4 regions of the Micromonospora sp. GCM10011541 genome follow, and region 2 is predicted to be linked to each of the others. Evidence: riboswitches for the same ligand, from Rfam matches in the RefSeq annotation. Region 2 holds a riboswitch; each other region holds the start of a gene.
What was found. A riboswitch is a leader RNA that binds a small molecule or an ion and turns the genes downstream of it on or off. The one in region 2 is predicted to bind cyclic di-AMP.
Positions count from the first base shown of each region.

Region 1: it holds a riboswitch for cyclic di-AMP, as region 2 does, so the genes downstream of both, ACFOYX_RS06430 (hypothetical protein) here and ACFOYX_RS16920 (C39 family peptidase) in region 2, are expected to answer to the same signal.
Region 3: it holds a riboswitch for cyclic di-AMP, as region 2 does, so the genes downstream of both, ACFOYX_RS25495 (NlpC/P60 family protein) here and ACFOYX_RS16920 (C39 family peptidase) in region 2, are expected to answer to the same signal.
Region 4: it holds a riboswitch for cyclic di-AMP, as region 2 does, so the genes downstream of both, ACFOYX_RS01125 (C40 family peptidase) here and ACFOYX_RS16920 (C39 family peptidase) in region 2, are expected to answer to the same signal.

Region 1 is NZ_JBHSBP010000010.1:437,538-442,253, forward strand. It holds gene ACFOYX_RS06420 (AAA family ATPase) at 1-1,305, shown strand, start outside; gene ACFOYX_RS06425 (cation diffusion facilitator family transporter) at 1,411-2,325, shown strand; cyclic di-AMP (ydaO/yuaA leader) riboswitch at 2,469-2,600, shown strand; gene ACFOYX_RS06430 (hypothetical protein) at 2,605-3,672, shown strand; gene ACFOYX_RS06435 (hypothetical protein) at 3,788-4,294, shown strand; gene ACFOYX_RS06440 (SRPBCC family protein) at 4,304-4,716, opposite strand, start outside.
Region 2 is NZ_JBHSBP010000047.1:71,864-76,579, forward strand. It holds gene ACFOYX_RS16905 (CDP-glycerol glycerophosphotransferase family protein) at 1-361, shown strand, start outside; gene uppS (polyprenyl diphosphate synthase) at 405-1,187, opposite strand; gene ACFOYX_RS16915 (alpha/beta fold hydrolase) at 1,221-1,970, opposite strand; gene ACFOYX_RS16920 (C39 family peptidase) at 2,093-2,914, opposite strand; cyclic di-AMP (ydaO/yuaA leader) riboswitch at 3,142-3,282, opposite strand; gene ACFOYX_RS16925 (hypothetical protein) at 3,570-4,358, opposite strand; gene ACFOYX_RS16930 (hypothetical protein) at 4,511-4,716, opposite strand, start outside.
Region 3 is NZ_JBHSBP010000057.1:179,032-183,747, reverse strand. It holds gene ACFOYX_RS25500 (hypothetical protein) at 401-925, shown strand; gene ACFOYX_RS25495 (NlpC/P60 family protein) at 1,104-2,090, opposite strand; cyclic di-AMP (ydaO/yuaA leader) riboswitch at 2,152-2,287, opposite strand; gene ACFOYX_RS25490 (peptidoglycan recognition family protein) at 2,519-4,546, shown strand; gene ACFOYX_RS25485 (C40 family peptidase) at 4,611-4,716, opposite strand, start outside.
Region 4 is NZ_JBHSBP010000002.1:184,823-189,538, forward strand. It holds gene ACFOYX_RS01115 (helix-turn-helix transcriptional regulator) at 1-679, opposite strand, end outside; gene ACFOYX_RS01120 (SDR family NAD(P)-dependent oxidoreductase) at 780-1,544, shown strand; cyclic di-AMP (ydaO/yuaA leader) riboswitch at 1,848-1,998, shown strand; gene ACFOYX_RS01125 (C40 family peptidase) at 2,444-3,136, shown strand; partial or broken gene ACFOYX_RS01130 (AAA domain-containing protein) at 3,182-3,652, opposite strand; gene ACFOYX_RS01135 (DHA2 family efflux MFS transporter permease subunit) at 3,751-4,716, opposite strand, start outside.

The DNA.
Region 1 (4,716 bases), on a different contig from region 2:
GCGTCCCGGACGGACTCCCCCGACGTGGCGGCGGTGAAGGGGTCGCTGCGGATGCGCCGGGTGTTGGAGCGCGCGGTCCGGGACACGGTGCCGGACTCGCCGGGCGAGCTGCGGCTGCTCTACCGGGGCGAGCTGCTCCGGCTGGAGCGCCGGGAGCTGGACGGCATCCGGGACCGGGCGCTGCCCCGGGGCGCGCGCCGCAACGAGGTGCGCCGGGCCGGCTTCGACGGGGTCCTCGCGGCGCTCTACGCCCAGGCTCGCCAGTTGCGGGTCGGCCGGCTGCCGGAGCAGCGCGCGTTCGAGGACGAGATCATCGACCGGCCGGAGTTCCGGGAGTTCCTGAAGGCCTGGTGGCCCCGGCTGCATCCGCGGCACGTGCTGGGCTGGTTGGCCCGGCCGGAGCGGCTGCGCCGGTACGCCGGCGGCATCCTGTCCGGGGCGGAGATCCGGCTGCTGACCGAGGCGTACCGGAGCCTGGACACTGCGGGGCTGACCATCGCGGACATCGCGCTGCTGGACGAGCTGGACGCGCTACTCGGCAAGCCGGTGCGGCCGGCGAAGGCGAAGCGCGACCCGTTCCAGCTCGCCGGCGGGGTCCGGGAGCTGAGCACGTTCGCGGACCGGCAGCGGGCCGCCCGCGCCGCGGCCCGGGAGCGGCCGGAGGACTACCGGGAGTACGCGCACGTGGTGGTCGACGAGGCGCAGGACGTCTCGCCGATGCAGTGGCGCATGATCGGCCGCCGCGGCCGGCTGGCCTCCTGGACGGTGGTGGGCGACCCGGCGCAGACCGCCTGGACCGGTGACCCGGAGGAGCTGACCCGGGCGCGGGACCAGGCGCTGGGACGACGCCGCCGGCACCAGTTCACGCTGACCACCAACTACCGCAACTCGGCGGAGATCTTCGCGGTGGCGGCGGCGGAGATCCGCCGGCTCTACCCGGACCTGCCGCTGCCCACCGCGGTGCGCTCCACCGGCATCGAGCCGGTGGAGCGGACCGTGCCGGCCGCCGGGCTGTCGGCGGCCACCGTGGCGGCGGCCCGGACCCTGCTGGCCGAGGTCGAGGGGACGGTCGGGGTGATCACCCCGGTGCCGCGCCGGGATGAGGTGGCCGGCTGGCTCGGCGAGCTGGGCGGTGCCCGGCTCCAGGTGGTGACGAGCCTCCAGGCGAAGGGCATGGAGTACGACGGGGTGGTGCTGGTCGCGCCGAGCGAGATCCGGGCGGATCCGGGCTCCGGCGTACGGACCCTCTACGTGGCGCTCTCCCGGGCCACGCAGCGGCTCACCACCCTCGACGCGCTGGGCTGAGCAGGGCTTCGACCGCGAGCGGGCGGACGCCGGTCGTTCAGTTGCATACATAGCGATGTGAACATAGATTGGGCCCGGCCGGGGCGAGGGCGAAAGGGTGTGGGCGTGGGCGCAGGTCATGACCACAGCGGGGCGGTGACCAACGCCGCCTACCGCCACCGGGGTCGACTCTGGGCCGCCTTCGGGCTGCTCACCGCCCTGATGCTGGTCGAGGCGGTCACCGCGTTCGCCACCGGCTCGCTGGCCCTGCTCTCCGACGCCGGGCACATGTTCACCGACGTGCTGGGCATCGGCATGGCCCTCGCCGCGATCACCGCCACCCGGCACGCCGACACCGACCCGCAGCGCACCTTCGGGCTCTACCGGCTCGAGGTGCTGGCCGCCCTGGCCAACGCGGTGCTGCTCGGCGCCGTCGCGGTCTACGTGCTGGTCGAGGCGGTACGCCGGTTCGGCGAGCCGCCGGAGGTGCTGGCCGGCCCCATGCTCGCGGTGGCGGTGCTCGGCCTGCTGGCCAACGTCGCCGCCTTCGCTCTGCTGCGCGGCGGGGCGGAGGAGAGCATCAACCTGCGCGGGGCGTACCTGGAGGTGCTGGGCGACCTGCTCGGCTCGCTCGGGGTGATCGGCGCCGCGCTGGTCATCGCGCTCACCGACTGGTGGTGGGCGGACCCCCTCGTCGCCGTCGCGATCGGGCTGTTCATCCTGCCCCGCACCTGGCGGCTGGGGCGGGCGGCGCTGCGCATCCTGGTGCAGGCCGCCCCGGAGCACCTCCAGGTGACCGCGGTGCACGACCGGCTGGCCTCGGTGCCCGGCGTCGCCGAGGTGCACGACCTGCACGTCTGGACGTTGACCTCGGGCATGGAGGTGGCCTCCGCGCACCTGACCATGTGCCCGGGCGCCGAGGTGGGCGAGGTGCTGTCCGCCGCCCGGACCGCCCTGCACGAGGACTTCCGGATCGATCACGCGACGTTGCAGATCGAGCCCGGGGCGTCACCTGGGGCCTGTGGTGCGGTCGAGTGGTAATTAGGGCAAACTTAAATCAGTGTGGGTATTGTGCACTCATGCCGGTTTTGCCCCCGGTCGTGCCCTTAGCTCACCGGGCCGGGCCGGGGCACCACCGGTAGGCTCGGCCCCGGCCTCCGCCGGGCGGCGCCCACCGGCGCCTGCGGTGGCCGCCGCCTAATCGCCGCCCGCGGCGAACCGGGGAACCATGTTCGTGGGGTGCATCCGCGCCAGCGGTAGGGATCTTCCGTCCCGAACCCGTCAGCTAACCCGGTCGGCGGCTGACGGAAGGAAACCTGAATGGCAGCAGTGGCACCTGTACGACGGACGGCCGCCCGGTTGGCGGCCCTGCTCGTGGCGACGCTCGCGCTCGGCCTCGCCACCGCGCCGATCGGCCCCGCCGTGGCGGCACCCCCGGCCGGGCTCGTCGCCGCCGCCCCCGGCGACGACGAGGGCGGCACCCCGGCGCTGCGCGCTCAGCTCGACGCGGCCAGCAAGGGCTGGCTGGAGGCGAAGGCCGCGCTGGCCCGCTCCGTCGGGCGGCAGAAGCAGCTCACCGACCAGTTCACCACGATCAATGCCGAGCTGAGCGTCCGCGACACCAAGGTCGGCGAGATCGCCGGGGTCGCGTACCGGACCGGCCGGCTCGGCACCGCGGCGGCGCTGCTCGCCAGCGACAGCCCGGAAGGCTTCATGGACCGCGCCGCCGCGCTGGGCCAGGTCGCCGCCAACGAGGACCGGGCGCTGCACGACCTGATCGAGACCCGGGACCGCGCGACGGCGACCCGGACGGCGCTGAACGCCGAGATCCAGGAACAGCGCAGGCAGGTCGCGGTGATGGCCAAGCGCAAGCAGCAGGCCGAACGCGCGCTGGAGGTGGCGAACGACCGCGCCGCGAGCGGCGGCAGCGGCGGCATCCGGGGCACCTCCACCGCGAACGCCGACCCGGCGCCGCGCAACTCCGACGGCTCCTGGCCGCCCGAGTCGTGCAGCGTCAACGACCCCACCCCGGCCGACGGCTGCATCACCCCGCGCACCCTGCACGCGCTCAAGGAGGCCAAGTCGGCCGGGTTCACCCGGTACGTCTCCTGCTACCGACCCAGCGGCTCGGGTGAGCACCCCAAGGGCCGGGCGTGCGACTTCGCCGCGCAGTCCGACGGCTTCGGCGGGGTCGCCAGCGGTGGCGACCGGACGTACGGCAACAACCTGGCGGCGTACTTCATCCGCAACTCCGACGCGCTGGCCGTGCTCTACGTGATCTGGTTCAAGCAGATCTGGCTGCCGAGCAGCGGCTGGAAGTCGTACAGCGGCGGCAACGGCGACCCGTCCAGCGACCACACCAACCACGTGCACCTGTCCGTCTACTGAGCCCTGGGGGTGACCCGTCGCCGGACGGGTCGCCCCCGGCTACGCCCCCCGACGTACGCCGGATGTCGCCGTCGGCCCCACGACGCGGCCCGGCCGGCGGACCAGCATCGACGGCATGAGCCGACTCTCCCCCGCCGCCCGCAAGGCCCTGCTGACCCTGCACCTGGTCACCGCGCTGGGCTGGCTCGGCGCGGACCTGGTGTTGCTCACCCTCGGCGTCGCCGGCCTGCGTGGCGCCGACTCCGCGGTGGTCTACCCCACCGCGGGGCTCGTCGTCACGTACCTCTTCGCGCCGCTGAGCGTCGTGGTGTGGCTGGTCGGGGTGGCGAGTTCGCTGCTCACCCCGTGGGGGCTGCTGCGCTGGCGCTGGGTGCTGGTCAAGTTCGTGCTCACCACGGTCATGCTCGGCCTGGTCCTGCTGCTGCTGACGCCGACCGTGCGCGGGCTCGCCGAGCTGGGCCCGGCGGTGACCAGCCGGGACCGGCTGGACCTGGTGATCCCGCCGGCGGTCTCGACCAGCGTGCTGCTCGTCGCCACCGTGCTCTCCACCTACAAACCGTGGGGCCGCCGCGGAGCCCCGGCCGGCCGCCGCCGGCCCGTCGCCGCCGGACGCCCGTCCTGAGCGGGCGGCTCAGCTCGTGGCGGACGCGTCCGGGCCGCGGTCCAGCGCCGCGCCGAGCCGGCTGGCCAGCCCGAGGTGGGCCGCCCGGGCCTGCCGGAAGGCGTACCCGAACAGGGGCGCCGGCGCGGTCAGGGTGATCTCGACGTCGATCCGCGTCACGCCGCCCGGCTCGTCCCGCAGCCGGGTGTGGTTGCGCACGGTCGTGGCCGGGCGCTGGCGGGCCACCGTCACCACCTCGTCCTCGGTGGCGATCAGCACGTCGGCCCGGTAGGTGACCGGGAAGCGCAGCGGCCCGACCGCCAGCCGGTCGGTGATCGCGTAACTGGCCAGCGCGCCCGGGCGGGGCGGCAGCCGGCGCACGCCGACGATCAGCGGGTGCAGCTCGCCCTGGCGGGTCAGGTCGCCGAGGAGGGCGAGCGCCT
Region 2 (4,716 bases):
GGACGTCTCCGGGGTCATCTCGGACTACCTCTACTCCGGCAAGCCGTACGCGGTGACCGACATGGGTGTCGACGGCGAGCACTTCGTCGAACGGTTCCCGCTGGCCGGCTCCGGTTACGTGCTGCGCCGGGACATGTCCAACGTGGACGATGTGCTGGCGGAGCTGCTCGACACCGACCCCAAGGCGGCCGACCGCTGGGCCACCCGGAGCCGCTACCTCGGCGACTTCCCGGCCGACTCGTACGCGGAGGCGTTCGTCGACGCCGCCCGCCGCCAGCTCGAACCGGACTGGAACCCACCGGCGCCCCGGGCCGCGGACGCCGTCACCCAGCACGGCTCCCCCCTGTCCCCGACGCCCTGAGCAGTCCTTCCGTCGCGGCGTCCGACGGTGCTCGTCCGGGTGGTCACGCCCCGAATCGTCGACCACGAGCGGAGTAGGAGCGCAGGGCGCGCAGGAAATCGATCTTCCGGAAGCCGGGCCAGTACACGTCGCAGAAGTACAGCTCGGAGTAGGCGGCCTGCCAGAGCAGGAACCCGGACATGCGACGTTCTCCGCTGGTGCGGATGATCAGATCCGGGTCGGGCTGGCCGCCGGTGTACAGACGCGCCGCGATGGCGTCGGCGGTGAGGCGTTGCGCGACGTCGTCGAGTGCGGCGCCCGCTCTCGCCTCGTCCTCCAGCAGCGAACGAACCGCACTGACGATCTCCTCGCGGCCGTCGTAGCCGATGGCGACCGTGAGGTGGAAGTGGGCGCCCCGCTCACGGGTGGCGTCCTCGGCGAGTTTCAGGGCGTGGCGGGTCGAGTCGGGTAGCACGTCCGCGCGGCCGGCCAGGTGGAGCCGCCACGGGTTGGCCGGGCGCAGGAGTGGCTCCGCGACGACCTCCTCGATCATCCGCATCAGGTTCTCGACCTCGTCGGACGCGCGTTTGCGCATGTTGTCCACGGAGGCGACGAAGAGCGTGACGTGGCGGATGCCCGTCTCGGCACACCAGCCCAGTACCTCGTGGATGTGCTCCGCGCCGTACCGGTGGCCCAGCCCGGGGTCGTCGAAGCCCATCTGCCGGGCCCACCGGCGGTTTCCGTCCATCAGCATGGCAACGTGGCGCGGCAGTGTCTGATGAGCCAGCTGGGCGCGGAGACGGCGGGCGTAGAGCTCATAGGCAAGGCGGCGGATGGGCTGCATCATGATCAGATATAACCACCTCAGCCCGCCCGCGCATCAGTGGTACGGGTCGAGGAGGGCGAGGACCGCCTCCGGGTCCTCGACGTGGGCGTTGTGCCCCAGGCCGGGCAGGGTGGCCACCGGGACGCCGAACTCCTGCTGGGCGTCGGTCACCATCGGATCGTGCTCGCCGCGAGCCAGCAGCACCGGCACGTCGGTCGCCGCGAGCAGCGCCGCCAGCCGCGGCTCCCCGACCCCGAACGCGGCCGGGTCCATCGCCAGCCGCCAGCGGCCGTCCTCCCGGCGCAGTCCGGCGTCGACCACCGGGTGGTCCGGGGCGAAGAGGCCGGCGAGGCCGGAGACCCGCAGGTAACGGCGGGCCGCCTCGTCCCGGCTGGCGAACCAGGTGACCGGCCGCTCGGCCAGCTCCCGGGCCTTGTCCAGCTCGGCGGGCGACCAGACCGCCTTGATGCCCAGCCCGACCACCGCCTCGATGGCCAGGCCGAGCTGCCGGGCGGCCAGCGCCAACGCCACCACCCCGCCGAGCGAGTGCCCGAGCACCACGAGCCGGTCCCGCGGTCCCAGCCGGTCGGCGACCGGCGCCAGGCCATCCACGACCCGCCGGGCCAGCGCCGCGAAGGTGTACGCCGGCAACGGCGGCGACCAACCGTGCCCGGCCAGGTCGGGGGCGAGCCACCGCCCCGCCCACCGGCGCTCCAGCAGCGGCGCCCAGGGCAGCCACACCTCGCCGGTGGCGCCCAGGCCGTGCAGCAGCAACAGCTGGCGGGTACCCGTCTCGTCGCCCATGGGGCGCAGTGTGCCACCGGTGGGACACCACGCGCGAGAGCCGGCGGCGGCCCGGACGGTCGGGCATACGACGTCGGGCACCGGCTCCTGGAGCCGGTGCCCGACGGGTGACGCGGAGTGGATCAGGCGGAGTAGCCGCGGGTGGCCATCCAGTTCGCCAGGTCGATCGTGGTGATCCAGTACGCCGGCAGCGCCGGGTTCGCCGAGTCGGCGATCCGCACGGTCCGGCCGTCGTTCTTGTAGCCGACCACGGCGATGTAGTGACCGCCGGGGAACGAGTGCCAGCCGCCGTCGGTGTCGGTGGCGGAGCCGACGATGTTGGCGACCACGCCGCGGCCGTCGGTGATGGCCTTGACCACGTCGGCCTGGAGCTGGTCCATCTGGGCCGGGGTGGCCGGGCCGGGGATCACGTGGGTCCGGTACGGGTTGCCCTTGACCATCTGGTTGAGCCCGCGGGTGGTGTCCTCGGCCGAGTTGGTGCCGTTCTCACCGGCGTTCAGGGGGGCGACCATCGCGTCCTGGGTGGTCTCGACGCCGCTGGCGCTGAGCGCGTTGCGCACCGCGGCCGGGCCGCAGTTCCAGTAGGCGGTCTGTGCCTCGTAGGTGTAGTCGAGGACCTTGGTCGACGGCGGCTTCGGCGCCGCCTTGCGGGTCAGGTCCGGGTCCGGCTTGGCCGAGGTCGCCGTCGGCGACGCCTTGGGGCTGGGCGAGGTCGACGGGACGGCGGCGATCCGCTCCTGGCTGCGGGTGGCCACGTCGCCGAGACGCGGGGCCAGCTCGGAGACGGCGGCGGTGGTCTCCTGGCGGACGGGCGCGTCGCCGGTGCCGGCGAGCAGGGCGCCGGTGCCGGAGGCCAGCACGAGCGCGGCGGCGGAGCCAGCCACGATCTGGTACGGGCGCTCGGTGGCGAGGCGCCGCAGCTGCCGCTTCAGGGTGTGCTTCATCTTGGTCCTCCACGGAAGGCGGGAGCGGCGCACGCCGATCCGACGCGCGGAGGAGCTCACGCGTGACGAGGGATCATGGGCGGTGCGACCGCGGGAAGGGGGCGCCCGGTCAACCGGGCAGCAGGGCCGATGCCGGAGTCAGCGCGCCGGTCAGGCGAGCGACGGCACCGCGGCGCCGTGGAGGCGGGGGGACGGACGGGGGATGGGATCGAACTGCACGATGTTGGAACTCCTTCCGACACCGCCTACCGGGTTAGCTGACGGATTCGGGCGGGAAGTCGCCCTACCGCGGGCCGTGGCTCGCGGATTCACCCCGGACGTGCACTGGGTCCCCGGTTCGTGAGATCACGATTGAGCGGGTCGGCGCGGCGTCGCTTCTTGCGATCGGAAACCGCACCGGACGCGCTGACACTACCGGTGGGTATCCCCCGTGCCAAGCACCCCCACCTGCTTAAACCTCGGTCACCATTACTCTGACCGGAACAGTCCGTCACTGACGTCACTCAATGGGACAAGCAGTTATGACGGAACCGTCGGGCCACAATCGGACATCGGGTGGCGAGCGACCGGAAATTGCGGGGTGGATCAGCCCCGACTGACCCGGATGACCGTTTCCCGATTCGCGTGACCAGGCTCACCAATTTCAGGTCACAATTCAGCCAACCCGTGCGGGCCGCCAGCGTGCCGGACGGGCCGGGGCCGCGCCGGCCGCCACCGGGGCGAGGGCCTGGGTCGTCGACTCCGTCCGGCGTACCGGGGCCGGGCCGGGCCGCAGCGCCGCCGCGGCGGCGTACGCCTCGACGGCCAGCGCGCGGGCCGCCTCGGCGGCCAGTTCCGCGTCCCGCCAGGCCCGCTGCTCCCGCTCGGCCGCCGTGCGGTAGCCGGCCCGCCGCACGTCGCGTACCACCCGGGCGAGGACGATCTCCTGTTCCGCCGGGTGCCGGCGCGGGTCCCACCCGTTCCGGTGCGCCAGGACGTCGGCGAGTTGCCGTGCCGACAGCTCACCCCGCCAGTGCGCCCCCATCGCCGCGTGGTGCAGCCACCGCTCCCGGGTGGCGTACTCCGCCGGAGTCCGCGGGGTACGCGGCGCGGGCAGCACGGCGGCGCCGGCAAGCCGACGGGCGGCGGTCTCCGCTTCGTCGTACGCCTGCCAGGCCCGGTCGACCTCGTCCTGGGCGCGCAGCCACTGCTCCCGCCGTCGGCGCGCGGTCTGCGCGGCCCCGGCGGCGGCCACCGCCACCTCGTCGGCGTACCGGCGCAGGTCGGCGAGGCGGGCCGCCTCCTCGGCGGCCGGGTCGGGCACCGGCTCGGCGTCGGACGGGCTCTCCCGCTCCGGGCGGGCGACCAGCGCGGCGAGCAGGGCCAGGGCGAGCAGGAGCAGGGCCGACCAGATGGCGGCGGCCTGCGGGATCTCGATCAGGAACTGGTAGAGAACGGTCTGCATGGTGGGCACCTCACGGGAGCGATGTGGCGGAGGAGGTCCGCACGCCCCGGCGCGGCGGGGCGCGACCGGAATGGGCGCCACCGGGCCGCCGTCGGGCGGGGTGCGGGGGTGAGGTTCGGTGGAGAACGGCTGCGGGCGTGGCCCGCGGGCGGTCAGCGGGTCGGCGGGGCCCGCGAGCCGGGGGCCGCCGGGGCGGTTCCGCGCGGGACGCGCTCCTTCGAGACCGCGGCGGCCACGGTCCGCCAAGCCGCCAGCGGGGAGCCGTTGCCCACCGGCAGGGCCTGCTGGCCGGTCCCGGCCACGACGTCGCCGGCAGCCGCGCTGGTGGACGCCCGTGCGACGTGCCCCCGGTCCGCGG
Region 3 (4,716 bases), on a different contig from region 2:
GCAGTATTCAACGCTTCTCGATCCTGAGCTCGCCCTGCCCGGCGGACTTGCTATGAGCCGCTGGCCTCAACTCACCCTGACAGACAGGGGGAGCCCAGGCAGGCAGTAGTGGTTTCTTGCCTCGGGATCGGCGCCTCCGGTACACGTAGCCCTGGCCAACGGTGGCATGTACAGATCATGACTTGTCCCGTACAGCCATCAGTACAGCAATCAGTACAGCCAAGCCGACCGACGAACGGCGGGAGGGAGCGGCATCGGGCGACAGGTCGAGCAGGCCAGTGACGTTGCCCGACATCAGCCGACAGCGGTCTTGATCTTTGCAAGATAAAGGTCGGAGAGGGTCATCGGTGGCGCGCGCCCGGGGTGTGCCAAGGTAGTCCACCTGTTGTAGCTTCCCGCCATGGTATGGACTCGCCGGCTCGCGCTTGCCGGGATCGTTTGGTGCGCCGGCCTGTTGGCAGCCTCGACACTCCCAGGAGGTCTTCCGCTGCCCACGCCCATCATCCTGGCGTCGGCATTGCTGCTGGCGCTGCCGGGCTTTGTCATCACCCTCATCGCAGTCATGGGCCTCGCGGTCCAAGAGACCGGCACCCGTGCCGGCGGCGGCCAGGCGTTGTGGCGTCTGTTGCGCGAAACGATGCCGGGTTGGTTGCTCATCGCGAGCTGGCTGCTGTTCGCCGGGTTCTGGCTGGTCGGAGTTCTCTCCCTCGGTGCCACACCGGGTGTGCCGGAGCAGCGTGCCGGAACGTACGTCGTCAACAACCACGGCGAGGCGACGGTCATCAGCAAGGCTCAGTATCTGACCTTGAAGGCGCAGGAGAAGCGGATTGCTGTTTTCGTGCCGGGCGGCTTTTGCGTGTTCGCTGCGGTCATCTCAACTGCCCTGCTTCGTCGAGAAGCCCGGGACGAGGCGGTGCGTCCGTAGGGCCGCCGTTCGCGACCGGCCACCGATGTCCCCCACGCTTCACCACTCCCGCCGCAGGTGACGGGCACGATGACCATCGCTACCAGTGAGAGCAAAGCCCGCATGGCATCTCTGGCGCACCTGGCCGACCCGCTGACCGCGGAAGGGGCCCCGCCACGCGAGAGCCCCTTCCGGTGGATCAGCCCGGTCGGCCGTAGCTGTTGATCTGGCCGTCGTCGACGCGTTTCATCGTGATCGGCTTGCCGGACTGGGATGCGTGCACCACCCAGCCGCCGCCGACGTACATGCCGACGTGGTGCAGGTCGCTGTAGTAGAAGACCAGGTCACCGGCGCGCAGCTCGCTCCGGCTGACCCGGCGGGTGACGTCGTGCTGCTGCCGCGCGTTGTGCGGCAGCGAGACGCCGGCCTTGGCCCAGGCGGCCATGGTCAGGCCGGAGCAGTCGTAGTGGTCCGGGCCGGCGGCGCCCCAGACGTAGATCTTGCCGATCTGGGCGCAGGCGAACTTGACCGCGACCCCGGCGGGGCCGCCCGGGTAGCCGGACGGGCAGGGCGCGGGCCGCAGCGGGCCGCCGCCACCGCTGCCGTAGATCTTGAGGCGGAGCTTGTCCAGCTTGGCGATCTCGGCGTTGATCTGCTTCTTCTTCGCCGCGAGCTGGGCCTCGGTCCGGGTCAGCTGGGCGACCATCTCGTCGAGCGGCTTCTTCTTGGCGGCCAGCTCGTCGCGGAGTTCGACGACGTTGCGTACCTGCTGCTGCTGGCGGTGGGCGAAGCGGTCGAGCAGTTCGAGGCTCGTGACCACGTCGCTCGGCGACCGGCTGCCCAGTAGCGCGTTCACCGTCGACAGGTTGTCGCCCTTGTAGGCGTCGGCGGCGAGGCCGCCGACCTGACCCATGGCGAGGTCGACCCGGAGCTGCAACGGGGCGATCTGCTTGGCCAGGGCCTCGGCCTGCTTCCGCTTGGCGGCGAGGTCCTGACGGGTGGCGTTGTGCTGCTCGATGATCGGTTCGAGCTTGTTCCAGTCCTGGTCGATCTGGCGCTCGATCTCGGCGACCGACGGGTCGGCGTGGGCCGCCGTGGCGCCGCCGGTCAGGATGACGGCGGTACCGGCCAGGGCGGCGAGGGCGGTGGTGAAGCGGGACCAGCGTGGACGCGGCGCAGCCGTCATCCGGTCGTTCGACCGGACCGACGGTCGCCGCGGGGCATGGTGTGCCACCGGGCTTCCTGACTCCTTCTTCGCTGACCGCCTACCGGGTTAGCTGACGGGTTCGGACGGGAAGGGAGCCGCCCTACCGCATTGCTGCGGATTCACCCCAGGTAACTGGGTCCCCGGCTCGCCCGGAGGCGACTCGGCAGTGTCGGACCGTCACCACCCGGGTTGGGCGATGCACATTCCGGTCGACGATTGACCAGAGTAGAGAGCGCCGTTATCAATCCGCAACCCGAGACGCCGTGACACTCCGTACCCGAATTCGCATGGGCCGCGCTGGTGAAGGTTTCCTTCACTCAACATCACTGCGGGGAAAGGTATTGACCCAACGCCATGGGTGGGGTGAGGGTGAGCACGCAGTGACTTCCGCCCGACCTGGAGGTTCGATGCTCCGTCCACCCTTGCCGCCGAGCAGACGAGTTCTGCTCGCCACCGCCGTGGCTGCGGCGACCGCCCTTCTCAGCACCGGACCCGTCGCCGCCGAGCCCCTGACCGCCGGGTCCGCCGACCGCCAGCAGCAGTACGCCGCCGCGGCGGCCGAGTACGGCGTGCCGGAGATCGTCCTGCTCGGCGTGTCGTACCTGGAGTCCCGCTGGGACACCCACCCCGGCCAGCCCAGCACCAGCGGCGGCTACGGGCCGATGCACCTGACCGACGCCGAACAGGTCGCCTCGACCCCCGGCAGCTCACACGTCGACGAGAACGAGGACCCCCGGGGCGACGACGCCCGGCCGCTGGTGGTCGACACGTCGGCCGCCGCCGAGGCGACCGGCGACGTCCTGCCGCAGGCGTCCCTGCAGACCCTCGACGCTGCCGCCGCGCTCACCGGCGTGGCCGAGGCGACGCTGCGCACCGACGCCACCGCCAACATCCGCGGCGGGGCGGCGCTGCTCGCGTCGTACCAGAAGGAACTGGCCGCGCCGGTCGGCGCCGGCAGCGACCCGGCGGCCTGGTACGGCGCGGTGGCCCGGTACTCCGGCGCGGACACCGAGGACGCCGCCGCGGCCTTCGCCGACGAGGTGTACGACCAGATCAGCGTCGGCGCCAGCCGGATGACCGACGACGGCCAGCGGGTCACCCTCGCCGCCCGCCAGGTGTCCCCTGACGAGTCGGGGCTGCACCGGCTCGGGTTGCGCCGCGCCGAGCGGCCGGACGGCCTGGAGTGCCCGGTCCGCCTCGCCTGCGAGTGGATCCCGGCCCCGTACGAGAAGTACGGCCCGAAGCCGGGTGACTACGGCAACCACGATCTCGGTGACCGGCCGGCCCAGCAGAAGCTCGAGTACATCGTCATCCACGACACCGAGGGCTACTTCGGTCCGAGCGTGAAGCTGGTGCAGACCAAGACCTACCTGGGCTGGCACTACACGCTGCGCTCGGTGGACGGCTACGTCGCCCAGCACATCAAGGCCAAGGACGTCGGCTGGCAGGCCGGCAACTGGTACGTCAACGCCAAGTCCATCGGCATCGAGCACGAGGGCTTCGCCGGCCACGGCACCTGGTACACCGAGGCGATGTACCGGACGTCGGCGAAGCTGGTCCGGCACCTGGCGCTGCGGTTCCAGATCCCGCTGGACCGGCAGCACATCCTCGGCCACGACAATGTCCCGGGCACCACCGCCGGGACCGTGGCCGATATGCACTGGGACCCGGGCCCGTACTGGGACTGGTCGCACTACTTCGACCTGATGAAGGCGCCGTTCCAGTCGACCGGCACCCCGCACACCGGTCTGGTCACCATCGACCCGGACTTCGCCAGCAACCGCCCGGCGTTCTACGGCTGCAACCAGCAGCCGCCGGGCGTGCCGGATCCGCCGCCGCCGGCCGAGCCCTGCCCGCTGCGCGGCTCGTCCTCGGTCATCCTGCACAGCGCCCCGAGCCTGGACGCCCCGCTGGTCAACGACCGGGGGCTGCGCCCGAACGGCACGCCGGACACCATGTACATCAAGGACCATGGTGCCCGCGCCTCGGCCGGTCAGACGTACGCCCTCGCGGACGTCCAGGGTGACTGGACCGCGATCTGGTACCTCGGCCAGAAGGCCTGGTTCTTCAACCCGTCCGCCGCGCCCACCGCGAAGTGGGCGCAGGGCTTCGTGGTGACGCCCAAGCCGGGCAAGACCACGATCCCGGTGTACGGGCGGGCCTACCCCGAGCGGGCCGCCTACCCGGCCACCATCCCGTACCAGGGCATCTCGCCGCTGCAGTACACCTTCGCGGCGGGCCAGCGGTACGCGCTCGGCGGCGTCCTCCCGGGCGAGTACTACCGGGCGGTCTCGTTCGACGGCTCCGCCCCCGGCGACCGGACGGTGGTCCGGGGCGAGAACCAGTACGTGCAGATCCAGTTCGGCCACCGGGTGATGTTCGCGAACCTGGACGACGTGCTGATCCTGCCGGCCGCGGTGGGCGCGCCGCAGTAGCCACCGCATCCGACGACGAAGGCCCCCGGTCAGCTCGACCGGGGGCCTTCGTCGTCGGATCGGATCAGGTGACTCGGCGGTAGCCGGCCACCGGCATGTAGTTGACCTGGCTCACCTGGACCGGTTTGCCGGTCCGTGGCGCGTGCACCATCAGGCCGTTGCCGAGGTAC
Region 4 (4,716 bases), on a different contig from region 2:
GTGTCTTGTGGTCCGCGAAGCGCTTGGCGACCTCGTGCCGTTCCCACAGCTCGGCGAACTCCGGGCTCGCCTTCTGCAGCGCCCGCACCAGCTCACCGGCCCGCGACTGCGGGCCCATCGATCCGTACGCGGCACGCAGGTTGGCGACCTGGGCGCGGCTCTGCCGGTCGCGGTCCTCCTCGGGGTAGCGCAGCCGCTCCGCGGGAGCCGTGAACCACCGGTAGATCTCGCTGCGGGCGAGGCCCGTGTAGCCCGACTTGTCGCCGAGCAGGGCTGCGGCCATCCGGTTCTGCACGAGCGTCTCGCCGAGGTTGGACAGGATGAGCGCCGGGGTGTCGTCGAGCCGGTCCAGCACGCGCAGCAGCGCCGGGGCGACGTGCGTCGCCGCGGACACGACTGCCGGGGCGTTGTGCCCCGCCACCCGAAACAGGTAGTCGCGTTCGTCCTTCGTCAGCCGAAGCGCCCGGGCGAGTGACGCGAGCATCTGCGCGCTCGGCTGCGGGCCGCGCTGCTGTTCGAGCCGGGTGTAGTAGTCGGTCGACATCGCGGCGAGGGCGGCGATCTCCTCACGGCGCAGGCCTGGTGCGCGCCGGCGCGCGCCCGCAGCCAGCCCGACGTCCCCGGGCTGCAGCGCCTCGCGGCGGCGGCGCAGGAAATCGGCCAGTGCTGCACGATCCATGATCCCAGTATCCGGCTGCGGCGGGCGCGAACCAGGGATTGCGGATCCCCCGATGACCGGTCTCTGCCCCAAACCAGGGACGACGGCCGAAGCTCGGTGCATGAACATCTCCGGAAACACCATCTTCATCCCCGGCTCCACGAGCGGGATCGGCCTCGCCCTGGCGCTCGAGCTGCGGGCCAAGGGCAACACGGTCATCGTCGGCGGTCGGCGCACCGACCTGCTCGAGCAGATCGCCGCGGAGCACCCCGACATCGACACCGTGGCGATCGACACGACGAGCGCCGCGAGCATCGAGGCCGCCGCGAAGGAGGTGCTGGCGAAGCACCCGGACCTCAACGTCCTGGTCACGATGGCCGGCATCATGCGCATCGAGGACTGGCACAAGCCCGAATCGTTCCTCGCCTCGGCCGAGGCGGTGCTGACGACCAACGTGCTCGGCCCGGTCCGCCTGATCGCCGCGTTCATCGAGCACCTGCAGGCGCAGCCGGACGCCACCATCGTCACCGTCTCCTCGGGCCTCGCGTTCGCGCCGCTCAAGGTCACCCCGAGCTACAACGCGTCGAAGGCCGCGATCCACATGCTCAGCGAGTCGATCCGGCTGCAGCTCGCGGACACGACCGTGAAGATCGTGGAGCTCGAACCGCCGGCCGTCCGCACCGCGCTGCTGCCCGGGCAGGAGACGAGCGAGTACGGGGTGCCGCTGGACGAGTTCGTGGCGGAGGTCGTCGCGCTGCTCGAGTCGCAGCCCGACGCGAAGGAGATCCAGGTCGAGCGGGTGAAGTTCCTCCGCTACGGCGAGGCGCGCGGCGACTACGACCAGGTCGTCGCGACCCTCAACGCGTCCGACCCCCACGGGAAGTAGCCTCGGCCGGCCCCGGCGGCGGGTGGCTCGCTTACGGGACCATGGAGCCGCCATGACGTCGGGAAACGGTCAAGCGTCACCTGAGGGTTGCCGAAGAAAAATAGCGCGCAGCTTGAAGGCCAAGATTAGGGAAGATTAAGAATTCGATTAGCGGAGCCTTACGTACGCATAATTCCGGCACCCAATGTGCCCGCTTGACAGCACAGTGAATTGGCGTCGCCGGCTCGTTGATTTCTTTGGGCCGTCCTCACTAATGTTGGTCAGCGTCCGTTCCGGATGTCGGTCTCCACCTGGAGTGCCCCGGGACGGCCACCGCCGAGTCGCTGGACGTCACTGGCGTCGCCAGGCGAGCCGGGGAACCACCGCAGGTTTCGGGGTGAATCCGCATCAGCGGTAGGGCGCCTTCCACGCCCGAACCCGTCAGCTAACCCGGTAGGCGGTCGAGGTCGGTGCACCGTTGGGGTGCGTCGGCCTCGAGTGGAAGGAGCCGAACCCGTTGCCACCCGTGCGCACCCGGCCCGCCGGATCGCGTCTGTTCACCAGAATCCTCGCCGTCGCGGCGGCGGCCATGGTGGCCGTCGGGCCAGCGGCCCCCGCCCACGCCGCACCGTCGGCCACCGATGTGCAGCAGCAGATCGAAGCGGCGTGGCAAAAGCTCGAACCCGTCATCGAGCAGTACAACAAGGTCCGGTCAGAACTGGCCGCGAACCAGCGGAGATCGGCCGAACTGAGCCGGAGGATCGAGCCACTCGGCAAGTCGGTGGAGGTCAGCAGGACGCGGGTCCAGGGGATTGTGGCGGGGTACTACAAGCAGGAAAAGTCTTTCCACATTCAACGCCCTGCTGTCCCGCGGCTCGTCGCCGACCGCGTTGGGAGACCAGCTCGCGCTCGTGAATCGAATGGCAGATTCGGAGCAGCGACAGATCACCCGACTGTCGGCCCAGCAGGCGAGCTACGACGCCGACAAGGAGAAGGTCGACGCGCTGATCGCGATACAGCAGCGCCAGCAGGCCCAGTTGGCGGCTCGCAAGAAGGCCATCGACGCCGAGATCAAGCGGCTGGATGCGCTACACAGACAGATCGCCGCCACGGAGAAGGCCGCAGCGGCCAAGGCGGCCGCGGACGCCGCGGCGGCCAGAGCCGCAGCCGCCGCGCAGTCCGCCGCCACCGCGAGCAGCACCTCACCCATCACGTCGACCAGTTCGCTGTTCATCGGTGGGAAGTGTCCCGCCGTCCCCATCACGGGAAGCGGCGGCGTCGCGGCGAAAACCGCGTGCAATCAGATCGGCGAGCCGTACGTGTGGGCGGCCGACGGTCCGGACTCGTTCGACTGCTCCGGCCTGACCCAGTACGCGTGGGCGTCCGCAGGGGTGCAGCTGACCCATTACACAGGTGCGCAATGGACCGAAGGTACGGCGGTGAGCAGAACAAACCTTCGCACGGGTGACCTCGTCTTCTTCTACTCCGATCACCATCACATGGGTATCTACGTCGGCAATGGACTGATCGTCCACGCCCCGCATACCGGCGACGTGGTCCGAATGGCCCAGCTGGCGGCTATGCCGTACAGCGGTGCTCGCCGCCCCGGCTGACCGTCCGGTCCCGGCCACCGGACACCGCTGACGCTTCTGCGGTGGTCAGGTGACGGTGTGCGCGGCGAGGTGGCTGAGCATCGTCTGGTTGGCCGCCCAGCCGTCCGGGAACTTGACCGGCACGTCCAGGTGCACCCGCTCGGTCGACGGGTGCGCGTCCAGCAGCTCGCCGATCCCCGCCCGCGCCACAACGATGCAGGCGTGCCGGTGCCGCGAGGCGAGCACGCAGAGCCGCCCCGACTCCAGGTGGAAGGCGGTCGCGTCCCGCCGCCCCGACAGCGGGTGCAGCACGATCGTCACGTCGTACTCCCGGCCCTGGAGCCGGTTGGCGGTGTCGACGGTGATGCCCGCGCCGGCCGCGCCGAGTTGCGATCGGATCGCCGCCACCTGGTCCCGGTGGGCAGCGCAGATGGCGATCCGGTCCGCCGTGACCGGCACGCCGTCGGGCGCCTGCTCGGAGACCGCGACCGCGCTGCGCCGCAGCACCCGCAGCGCCAGCTCCGCGCAGGCCGATGAACGGTGTGCGCCGACGTGGGTCTCGGCGCACACGTGCGGTGCCCTCCTCCGCCCGAAGCGGGACCGCCGGGACGTACCCGACGGCCCCGAAGGTCGGCTCAGTGGATGACGACGGGCGTCTTCCCCTGCTCCCCCGGCTGGTCGTCGAGCAGGTGCGACCGCTCACGCCGGCGGGGCAGGAACGCGGCCGGGATGAACGTCAACAGCACCAGCGCGAACGCCACCCAGAACGTCGTGCCGAAGGAGCTGGCGGCGAAGTTGAGCCCGCGCTCGATGAGCGACGGGTCGACCGGGAACTGCTGGGTCAGTTCCGGCCGCTGCTGGGCGGCGATGGCCAGCCCGGCCTCGGTGATCGGCTTGCCGCTCGGATCGGTCACACCGGGGATCGGCTGGGAGCCGTTCAGCTCGTTGGTGAGGATCACCGACATCACCGCGGCGCCGACGGAGCCGCCGATCTGCTGGAGGATGTTCACCAGCGTGGAGCCGCGGGCGACCTCCTGCGCGTGCAGGGTCTTCAGCGCGGACGTCATGATCGGCATCATCGTGCCGCCCATGCCCAGACCCATCACGAACAGCGAGCCGCAGAGCAGCACGTACGAGGTGTTCGGGTCGACCTGGGTGAAGGCGAAGAACCCGAGGACGATGAGCGCCAGCGCGAACGGCACCGTACGGCCGATGGGCACCCGGTCGGCCAGCGTCCCGGCGATCGGCATGGTGATCATCGCGCCGATGCCCTGTGGTGCCATCAGCAGGCCGGCGGCCAGCGTCGACTCGCCGCGCACCTGCAGGAAGTAGCTCGGGAACAGCAAGCCGGCGCCCATGAACGCGATGATGAAGACGAACATGGTCACCGCAGCGATGGTCAGGCTGCGGTTGCGGAACAGCCGCAGGTCGAGCAGCGGGTGCCGCGGCTTGAAGGAGTAGAGGACGAACGCCACCACCAGCGCGGCGCCGATCAGCATGGGCGCCCACACCTCGGGGTCGGCGAACGTGCCGGCCTCGGGCAGTGAGGAGACGCCGTAGAGGAACAGGGCGAGCCCCGGCGAAAGCATCAGCATGCCGAG